DNA from 3 places in the Pedobacter terrestris genome. Region 1 is predicted to be linked to each of the others. Evidence: riboswitches for the same ligand, from Rfam matches in the RefSeq annotation. Region 1 holds a riboswitch; each other region holds the start of a gene.

What was found. A riboswitch is a leader RNA that binds a small molecule or an ion and turns the genes downstream of it on or off. The one in region 1 is predicted to bind S-adenosylmethionine.
Region 2: another riboswitch for S-adenosylmethionine. It lies ahead of metH (methionine synthase); the one in region 1 lies ahead of ACJVDH_RS11920 (SusC/RagA family TonB-linked outer membrane protein).
Region 3: another riboswitch for S-adenosylmethionine. It lies ahead of ACJVDH_RS02060 (cysteine desulfurase family protein); the one in region 1 lies ahead of ACJVDH_RS11920 (SusC/RagA family TonB-linked outer membrane protein).

What each region holds. Positions count from the first base shown of each region.
Region 1 covers NZ_CP180264.1:2,819,052-2,822,798, reverse strand. Annotated here, with positions in the region: gene ACJVDH_RS11930 (winged helix-turn-helix transcriptional regulator) at 1-85, shown strand, start outside; gene ACJVDH_RS11925 (ATP-grasp domain-containing protein) at 220-1,095, shown strand; SAM riboswitch class I at 1,381-1,482, shown strand; gene ACJVDH_RS11920 (SusC/RagA family TonB-linked outer membrane protein) at 1,730-3,747, shown strand, end outside.
Region 2 covers NZ_CP180264.1:258,570-262,316, reverse strand. Annotated here, with positions in the region: gene metH (methionine synthase) at 1-2,261, opposite strand, end outside; SAM riboswitch class I at 2,432-2,537, opposite strand; gene ACJVDH_RS01305 (hypothetical protein) at 2,748-3,305, shown strand; gene ACJVDH_RS01300 (Bax inhibitor-1/YccA family protein) at 3,377-3,747, opposite strand, start outside.
Region 3 covers NZ_CP180264.1:447,413-451,159, reverse strand. Annotated here, with positions in the region: gene metN (methionine ABC transporter ATP-binding protein MetN) at 1-228, opposite strand, end outside; gene ACJVDH_RS02060 (cysteine desulfurase family protein) at 531-1,688, opposite strand; SAM riboswitch class I at 1,732-1,831, opposite strand; gene ACJVDH_RS02055 (class I SAM-dependent methyltransferase) at 1,965-2,768, shown strand; gene ACJVDH_RS02050 (LamG domain-containing protein) at 2,849-3,747, opposite strand, start outside.

The sequences.
Region 1 (3,747 bases):
CGCGGCGGGCAAAGGTTTGTTACCCGTTATTGATGCGATGGCTGCATGGGCTTTTCAAGATATGGATGGCGTTTTCAACGACTAGGCATTTCCGGTTGTATTCATTCATATAGCTATATCGCTGCCCTTAAATTTTTTCTCCCATTTTGGATTAAAATTGCATTGCTTTTCTAAATTTGCCTCAATCGGCTGGTTTTAAATTTCTGGCAGAAAAGCAAAATGAAAATAGCCTACATTACTTATAGTGGAGTAAACAATTATTCTGCAGCCAATAATTTCAATGAAAATACAGATACACTTCCTTTTCTTCAGCAAGAAGGACTGAATATTGAATCTGTAGTTTGGGATGATCCAAAGGTAAATTGGTCTGATTTTGATTTCGCTCTGTTGAAATGCCCGTGGGATTATCATCAAAAATTTGAAGCTTTTAATAGCTGGCTAAACGCGTTGGAAAAACTGGGCGTTAAGTTGCTGAACGATTACCAGATCGTAAAATGGAACGCCGATAAACATTACCTGAAGGAGATTGCCAATGCGGGTATGGATGTAATTCCTTCGGTTTTTTTAGATCGTGGATGGAATGGCACATTAACATCGGTATTTGGGGAATTGTACGTGGATAAAATCATCATAAAGCCATGTATAAGTGGTGGATCAAAAAATACATTTATTGTAGAACGCGATCATTATTTAGAAAGAAAATCAGAGATAATGACGTTGCTGAAAGATATTGATTTGATTGCGCAACCATTTATGGAGCAAGTGCGTGAAGGCGAATGGTCTTTTTTATTTTTCGGTGGAGAATACAGCCATACGATTATTAAAAAACCAAAAACCGGCGATTTCCGCGTGCAACAGATTTTCGGTGGAACAATTGAAGAAGTAAAACCATCAGCAGAACAAATTCAAAAAGCATCTGACTATATTTCCAAATTTGCGCCAGATAGTGTTTATGCTCGTGTTGATGGTCTTTTAATTAATGGCGAATTTCAACTAATGGAGCTCGAACTTATAGAGCCGTTCTTATATCTTGCTTATCATTCAGATGCTGTGCAACGTTACGCGCAAGCGATTAAGAGGAGTGTAGGCAAGTAAAGTTCATTCGTCATTGGCTATTGGTTCATTAATCATTTGTTTATTAGTAAAATAGTATTTGGTGCGTAGGCAAAATGCTTTTAGCGTTACGCTCTCCGCATTACGCTCTCCGCATTACTCTTTCTGCTTTTCGCTTTTCGCTCTCCTTCATTGCTTCTTTTTGATAAAATTTATTAAACTGATTATCAGAATTATATAAGTCTAATTGTTAAAAATTTAACAATAGAATATAAAGTCTACCTATTTTGTATATATTTGCTGCTGTCAGGAGTTAATATCCTGGTTGACTTATCCAGAAAGACTGAGGGAATGGGCCCGATGATGTCTTAGCAACCTGTTGCCAAATAAGGTGCTAAATCCTTCCTCTAACAAGAGGAGAGATAAGAGAGAGATTTCCTTTGGGAGTTCTGTATAAGCGAAAAGTTAAACAATCAACCTTATACTATTCACATGATTACCAAATTCTTGTATAACCTGTATCGACACAATTTTAAACCTGTGCTAATTCATAAAGCTTCAGAAAAACAGGTAGTTAGTTACATGCCCTAAAATTTTCTTCCACGCTGTATAGCGCTTTAAAGTCTTCTTAAAAAAAGGCTAAGGGGATTATTATGTTTAAAATAAACCAAATGATATGAAACAATTTTTACTCTTTTTATTTTTAATCACCGGAGTTTCTGCACAGGTATTTGCGCAGGATCGTAAAATCAGCGGCACGGTAAAAGATGCCGATGGCGGCGGTCCGTTGCCTGGTGTTGTGGTTAAAGCTTCGGCAAGCGGCCGTAGTGCTGCAACAAATGGAAATGGCCAGTTTACCATTTCTGTGACCGGTGCAGATAAAAGCCTGACATTTAGTTATGTAGGTTACGAAACACTTACGCAATCTACCGCATCTTCATCTGGCGATGTGCGTTTAAAATCTTCTAATACCAGTTTAAAAGATGTTCTTGTAGTTGGTTACGGTACGCAGAACAAAAAAGAATTTACGGGTTCTGCCGCACGAATCACCAGCGAAACACTAAAAGATATTCCCGTTCAGAGCTTTGAGCAAGGTATGATCGGTAAAGCATCTGGTGTGAATATATCTATTCCAAATGGGGTGTTAAACAATCCTCCGGTTATCCGCATTCGTGGTGTAAACTCTATTTCTTTAAGTTCTTATCCACTTGTAGTAGTAGATGGGATTCCGATTAACACCGGAGATATTTCTACCAGTACTTCGGTTCCGAATAATCCACTTGCAGACATCAATCCGGCAGATATAGAATCTATTGATGTTTTGAAAGATGCCGCATCAACCTCAATTTATGGTTCTCGCGCTGCGGGCGGTGTCTTGTTAATTACTACAAAACGTGGTAAACAAGGCAAAGCAAAAGTAAGTTACGATGGTTGGGTCGGACTTACATCTGCAGTTCGTTTACCAGAATTGCTGAATGCAAACCAATATATGGAACTTAAAAATGAAGCTGTATTAAACAGTAAAATTTTAACTGGTAATCAAAATAATGCAAGTGTAGCTTCCGCACTGTTTTTTCCATCAACCAATGCCGATGGATCTGCAGTTGATACACGCTGGTACGATCAGGTTTACCGTACGGCAGTATCACACAACCACAATATCAGTATTGCCGGTGGAAATGAAACTACAAAATATTACTTTTCCAGCAACTATTCTAAGCAGGAAGGTATTACAAAAGACAATGATTTTGAACGTAAAGGACTTCGTTTCAATATTGATCATGATGTAACCAAATGGTTCAAATTAAGTGGTAATGTGTCTTACAATAACACGCTTAATCAATCGCAAAATACAGGTTCTTTAAGTAACAGTACGTTGTTGCTTATTGGTGCCGCACGTCTTGCACTTGTTTTGCCGCCAAATGTTTCGCCGTTTAACGCAGACGGTTCTTACAATTTAAGCAGTACCGGCACACTTGGTGCAGGTAAAAATTTATTTACGAATACATTGTACAATCCTGGCGCATTATTTGACAACAGCGATTACTCTACAACAAACGATCACATTATTGGAAATATCCATGCGAGCTTTAAATTGCTTGACGGATTAAAATTTGACAGTAACTACGCTTTGGATCGGTTAAGATCTGAGGATAAAACGTATCTCAGCCCAATTCTTGGTTCATCTGCATTTTCTACAGGCGGTTCTGTAACCAATGTTTCTGCATTACGCAACAACTACAATTTCACGAATAGTCTTTCTTACGATAAACGTTTCGGAGAAGTTCACCACATTTCTGCCCTTGCGGGATATGACGTTCAGAAGTTTGAATTTTCATCGTGGGGCGCTAACCAAACCACCGCTTCGGATCTGTTTTTTGAAAATTACCAAGGTACCTGGGGTACGATAAAATCATCGGGAAATGCATTATCAGAAAAGTTATATCTGTCGTCTTTTTTCAGACTTTCTTATGATTATAAAGGCAAATATTTCATCACCGGAAATTTCCGTAAGGATGGAAACTCTGCACTTGGCGCAGTAAATAAATACGGAAATTTTGGTGGTGTTTCTGCCGGTTGGTCTGTTAGCGAAGAATCTTTTTATAAAAATTCATCATTCAGTACTGTCGTGAACGCATTGAAAATTAAAGGGAGCTGGGGCCGCGTCGGCAATGGAAATCTATCTTCTGATTA
Region 2 (3,747 bases), 2.5 Mb from region 1:
CCTTTAACCGTGGCCATCAATACTTTTCCGGCCGACGAGTTTTGGTTCTGATCCGGGTTATCCAGCTTTTCCTGCTCAATAAAAGGTAATAAATAAGCAACGGCTTTTTTCATTACGCGGGCAGATTTTACCACCTGTGGAAGAAACATTTTACCTGCGCCAAAAAGATCGCCTACAATATTCATTCCATCCATCAAAGGGCCTTCAATCACCTGAATCGGGCGGGCATATTTTTGTCTGGCTTCTTCAACGTCATCGTCCAGATATTCAATCAAGCCCTTAACAAGGGAATGAGACAAACGTTCTTCTACTGTTCCTTTACGCCATTCTTCATTTTTAACAATTTCTTTGCCTTTAGATTTTACGGTTTCTGCAAATTCTACAAGGCGTTCTGTTGCGTCATCCCTTCTGTTTAGCAGCACATCTTCTACGCGCTCTAAAAGTTCTGGCGGTATTTCCTGGTAAACTTCAAGCATCCCGGCATTTACAATGCCCATATCCATACCGGCCTGGATGGCGTGGTATAAAAATGCAGAGTGCATGGCTTCTCGAACCACATTATTTCCTCGGAAAGAAAATGAAATATTGGAAACACCACCACTTACCTTGGCATAAGGTAAATTCTGTTTGATCCAACGTGTGGCATTAATGAAATCAACAGCGTAATTATTGTGTTCTTCTAAACCAGTAGCTACAGTAAGAATATTCGGATCAAAGATGATGTCTTGCGGAGGAAAACCAACGCCATCAACCAGGATATCGTAACTGCGTTTACAGATTTCTATTCTTCTTTCATAATTATCGGCCTGGCCTTTTTCATCGAATGCCATTACGACAACGGCTGCACCGTAAGTTAAAATCTTACGCGCACTTTCAATAAATTTCTCTTCCCCTTCTTTAAGTGAAATAGAATTTACAATTCCTTTGCCTTGCAAACATTTTAATCCGGCTTCGATTACACTCCATTTTGAAGAATCGACCATGATGGGCAATTTGGCAATATCAGGTTCTGATGCAATGAGGTTTAAAAACTTGGTCATTGCTGCTTCAGAATCCAACATACCTTCATCCATGTTCACGTCAATCACTTGCGCACCACCTTCTACCTGCTGACGGGCAACCGCAAGTGCAGCTTCATAATCGCCGCTTAAAATCAATTTAGAAAACTTCGGAGAACCCGTAATATTGGTTCTTTCGCCAACATTTACGAAAATGCTTTCTGGCGTAATGGTTACGGGTTCTAATCCGCTTAACCGCATATTAGGCAGAGCCGATGGAATTTTACGAGGTTCTGCTTTACGTGCATTTGCCGCAATACAGCCAATATGATCCGGCGTTGTACCACAACAGCCCCCTACAATATTTACAAATCCAGATGCGATAAAATCATCTACCAAATGTGCAGTTTCATGCGGTTGCTCGTCATATGCCCCAAACTCATTTGGTAAACCGGCATTTGGATAAGCAGAAACATAACATCCGGCTTTTGCCGCAAGTTCTTCAATATGCGGCCGCATTTCTTTTGCACCTAAAGCACAGTTAAAACCAATACTTAATGGTTTTGCGTGCATAACAGAATTCAGAAAAGCTTCGGCAGTTTGCCCGGAAAGGGTTCTGCCAGAGGCATCTGTAATGGTACCGGAAATCATAATTTCCAGTTTACGGCCAATCACAGCCTCGTATTGTTTAATTGCCGCAATGGCAACTTTTGCATTTAAGGTATCAAAAATGGTTTCTATAAGCAAAACATCAGAACCGCCATCTACCAATCCGCGAACCTGTTCATAATAAGCATCAAACAGTTCGTCGTAACTAATGGCACGGAATCCGGGATCATTAACATCAGGAGAAAGAGAAAGTGTACGGTTTGTTGGCCCAACTGCACCTGCAACAAAACATACCCGATCTGGATTTTGCTGCATAAATTCTAACGTTGCTTCTTTTGCAATACGTGCGCCTTCATAACTCAGTTCATAACTAAGTGCCTCCATCTGGTAATCGGCCATAGAAATACGCTGTGTACTAAACGTATTGGTTTCGATAATATCTGCACCACTTTGCAAATATTCCAGGTGGATTTGTTTAATCACATCCGGGCGTGTAATGTTAAGCAAATCGTTATTGCCTTTCACATCACTGGGATGATCTTTAAAACGCTCCCCTCTAAAATCCTCTTCTGTTAAGCTGTATCGCTGGATCATTGTGCCCATTGCACCATCAATCACCAGAATACGCTTTTCTAATTCTTCTCTTATACTCATTTGTTCGTAGTAGTAAGTAGCGAGTATCAAGTACCAAGATTTTCTTGATTTATTAATACAGGCGTTCGGACGATAGCAATCAAGACAAGCTCATCAAACTTGATACTTGATATTAATACCCGATACTTAAAAAGGCTTATTTAAAAAGTTGGTACACGATTGTACTCCTAAACTTATCTGTTCCCGTATTAAAAACCGAGATAGAATTTAGCACCTTGTTGGCACAGGTTGCTAAGACTTCGTTGGGTCTAATCCCTCCGTCTTTCTTAATAAGCATACAAAAATGCAACAAAGCTACATCATTTCCAAAATTTATCACCCCCATGCCAAATAAAATTACACAGCAGCCATACATTCCTTCATTCATCAATATATTATTCTGAACAAAAAATTGACCCTTGTAAAAAAATACTGACACATAAACACAAATCTTGATACTCTATATTTTAAAACTAACTTAGTAGTATATCTTAAATAAACACGCATATGAAAAAACTAATCATTGGATTATTCCTTCTTTACGGAGGATTTTCCGCCTACGGCCAAATTAACGTAGAAGAACCTGAGTACATTGGCGAAGCCGTTTATGTATCGCCAGAGAACGCTGTTACACCTTTAGAAAAAGAAGCCGTAAAAGTACAGGCCAAAGCTGGTGCATCATTATTGATTACTGGAATTGGAAAGGTAAAATCGAAAATGGTCATAGAGGGCAATTCTTCTCCTGTAAAGTTACCGGCAGTAGCGCCGCTAACGTTTATTGTGAAAAGCTTCGATAATAAATCAGACCCTTTATCCATTATCAGCATTGTGAAGTTTGAAGCAACGAGCAGACAACGAAAATCTGAACTCAGTTCTGTCGGAACATTCTCCGGAGCTTCAACAAACAACCAAAATTATATCCCATATAAGTCCAAAAAGTATAAAGAAAGTTCATATCAGTTAAATATTCCTGGTTTAGATCCGGGAGAATATGGAATCATCGTTTCAAACCCAAATGCACTTGCGAACAGCAATACCATTGTGGCTTGTTTCGCAGTAGAATAATTGAAATGATTTTGCACAAAAAAAAGCGATATTCAATTGAATATCGCTTTTTTTATAGCTTTTAATATTGCTTATTTTCTTCCACCGAAAATCCTTAAAAGAGATAAGAACAAATTAATGAAAGTAATATATAGAGTAAGCGCTCCCATTATTGCAAGTTTTTTGCTGTCGTTAACACCAAAAGCATTGCCGTCTTCATCCAATCCTTCCCCTATTTTCTTTAGTTCCTGCACTTTATAAGCTGTCAGCGCGGTGAAAATTGCCACGCCGAAAAATCCCATAATATAGCCTAAAGTGGAGCTTCCTATAAACATGTTGATCACGCTAATAATGACCAAACCGATCACCCCAGCGAAAAGAATAGGGCCAAATTTACTTAAATCAGTATTAGTAGTATACCCCATAATTGCCATTACCGCAAATATTGCTGCAGCTGCTCCAA
Region 3 (3,747 bases), 2.4 Mb from region 1:
TTCTGTTCTGGTTAACTTCAAAAGGTTTTGTCCATCAATAATTACCTCGCCAGAAGTTGGTATTTCTAATAAATTCGCACAGCGGATTAAAGTACTTTTGCCTGCTCCTGATGCACCAATTACGCCTGTGATCTGACCTTGCTTTACATGGAGCGAAATATCAGAAAGTGCAGTAACCTGCTTGCTCCCTTCCCCAAAAGTTTTCGTAATGTTTTGTAGTCTGATCATCTTTAATTCATTTCTTTTACCAGTTAAAAATTTTTACGTCTTGAACGTGCTGGCAAAGAATCGGCAAATATATACAATCCCTACAGGAAAAGTAGTCTTAATCTTGTAAGATATTCGTTTTTGCGTACTCTGGTTACTTTATTTGCAAAGTTTCAACAGATAAAAAAAGTTGAAATGCCATTACAATGCCCACATGCTACATTTCTGCCAGTTAAAAACTAAGCGACGAAATTCATCGCCGCTTAGCAGTTGGTTTGGTGGTATTAGTCTAGTTAATGGTTACGAGAAATATTTTAATAAAACTAAGCAGACCGCAAAATCGATTCAAAATCCTGCTGACGTGCATATTGCTGAATTACAGCAAGTACTTGATCAATTTCATGTTCGGTATTGTATCGGCTAAAAGAAAACCGAATGGTATTGCGTTTATTTTGTGCTTGCAATGCAGAAATTACATGAGAGAGGCCATTACCAGAGCAAGCGCTTCCGCCAGAAGCATAAATATCGGAGAGATCTAAATGCTGTAGTAAATTGCCATTACTTACCCCATCCGGTACCGAAATACTCAATACTGTAGAAAGACTTTTATCTATCTCAGCAGAATTTCCATTAAATGAAAATTCACCGTAAGCAGATAAACCGGCAATTAATTTTGCTTTCAAATGTTTTAAATGCTGTTCGTATTCATCCAATTTCAAATACGCTTCCTGAAAAGCAGCAGCCATCCCCAAAATTCCGGCTACATTTTCCGTTCCGGCGCGTTTCCCATTTTCCTGAGCGCCGCCGGTTATTAAGGTTGTTAATTGCTTTGGCAATCGGCTATACAAAAAACCTGTTCCTTTTGGGCCGTGAAATTTATGTGCCGAGCCGACCAGAAAATCTGGTGTCATTTGCCTTACATCATACCTAAAATGCCCCATAGTTTGAATGGTATCGCAATGGAAAACCGCGCCGTAATGTTCTGCCAGGTCGGCTATTTCATAAATTGGATTGAGGTTTGCAATTTCATTATTACCATGCATCAGCGAAATCAGCACTTGCTCTGCTTGTGCATCCAGCAAACGATCCAGTTCTTTTAAAGACAGATTTCCCTTTTCATCATTGGATAAAAAAACGAGTTTAATTAACCCATCGCGTTCGGCTCTTTTTAATGTATTTAAAACCGCATGATGCTCTAAGCGCGAAGTAATAACCACTCTTATTTTTTGCGTATAAATTGCAGAAAGTATGGCCATATTGTCTGCTTCGGTACCGCCAGAGGTGAAAAAAATATGTTCTGGAGATGTATTCAACCAATCGGCAATTTGACTTCTGGATTGTTCAATTGCTTGCCGCGCATGCCTTCCTGCGGCATGTGCAGATGATGGATTTGCAAATTCGTGAAAAAAGTAAGGTTTCATTTCTGCAAACACTTCTGCAGATAATGGCGTTGTAGCCGCATTGTCCAAATATATGCTCATTGCTTAAACTTTAGTGCAAACACTTACGCAGAAACAGCTTCCTCTCTTATCTATCCCATTTTCAGGGAAGGATTTAGCACCTTATTTGGCAACAGGTTGCTTAGACGTCAACGGGCCTTTCCCTCAGTCTTTCTGGATAAGTATGTATAACAAGCGTAAAATTAAAAAATTAAACTACTATTCCTATAGATTTTATATGTTAAATTTTACTTTTGGATTTTAGGAATTACAAATTCGGCCTTTGAACAACCGTGAAGACGGTTTTACGTTTTAATAATGTCCAATACAATTTCCGCAACTGCGGATAAAAATCTGATATACAGCATGAATCAACATTTTATATCGAGCTATTCCAGGCATTCTGACGACTATGAAAAATATCGGCCGGGATATCCCGAAGCAATCCTGACTTATCTGGAGCAAAACATTTCGTTAAACCGAGAAAAATCGATTGCTGATGTAGGCTCCGGAACGGGAATTTTTACCGAACTTTTGTTAAAGAAAAATTACCGGGTAACGGCGATAGAGCCAAATGCAGAAATGCGGGCAAAAGCCGAGAATAAACTTGCTTCTTACACCGGCTTAACAAGCGTTAATGCAAGTGCAGAGCAAACAACACTGGCAGATAATAGTGTAGATTTAATTGCTGTTGCACAATCTTTTCATTGGTTTCATCCGGAGCAAACGCGGCAAGAATTTAAAAGAATTGCAAAGCCTGGCGCACACCTTTTACTCATTTGGAATATCTTGCAACAGAGAAGTTCATTTTTACAAGATTATCAGCGTTTAAAAGATAAATACACCAGCAAAAAACCTTATCAGGAGAAAATAAACATTTCGGTGATCGACCAGTTTTTGGATCCTAAACTACGGATTGAACAAGAGGTTTACCACAGCAGGCAACTGGATAAAGATGGATTACTGGGTTATTTTAGATCAGCATCTTACGCTCCGCTGCAAGGAGACGAAGATTACCCAACGCTGGTTCAGGAACTGGAAGAAATTTTTGAACGCCACCAGCGCAATGGCTTTGTAAAACTGGAATATGATGCTAAATTATTTCTGGCGCCGCTGTTATAACCTCTGGTATTTTTAACCAATAAAGCCGGACAACCTTAAAAGGTTGCCCGGCTTTTATATTTCCAAACAATTTTAGATACCTAATCTGGCCTTTCGTTGTTGTAAATCTGCGTTACTTCATCAGTTGATAAAGCTTTATTGTAAAAGCGGATATCATCTAACGCACCTCTGAAATACGCGGCACCAGAATAATAAAACGGACTGCTGCTATCTGTAAAATTCAAGATCGCTTTTGGCAGAATCTGCCCGATGGCTAAATTCACCGGCGTTTCTAATGCGAAAGCAGAACCCGCTGCAGTTTCTGTACGGGTTTGAACGCCATCTACATAAAATGTTATCGCACCGTTTCCGGCGGTTACTACTGCATGGTGCCATTCGCCAACCACCATTTTACCTGGATTGCTATCGCGATCGTAAGTTGCAGCATTTGTCTTCAATGTCATAAATAAAAAATTATCCGCCTGAAGCTGAAATTTGAATCCATTCCATTTGTTTAAAGAAAGCATATAATTATCGGCTGCAGAGGATTTGGGTTTAACCCACAAACTAATACTCAATACTGCCGGATTAAGCGCTGGGCTATAAGGCACTTCTACATATGCGCCATTATCAAAGTCGTAAGCATTACCAGATTGCCCGAAACGATCTGTTGTGGCAACAGGCAATACGCCACCATCAGAATGGTTGGTTTCGGTTCCAATAATTCCACTCATTAATGTACCATTATGGCCATTTACTGTTGCATCTTTTGCATTTCCGTTAAATAACCATTTGGCTACTAAACTTTCTGGTGCAACTTCTTGTATCTCTCTTTCGTCAAATGCAAGCGCTGCGCGCCTTAAACTTGCAATGGCATTATTAACTTCTGCTTGTGTAAATTGCCCGGAAGTAACTGTTGTAGCTAAATCTATTGCAGTTTTCAAATCTACTCTTGCTTGGCGCGGAAACTGACCAATGTCATTTCCTTCTGCACTGTTCT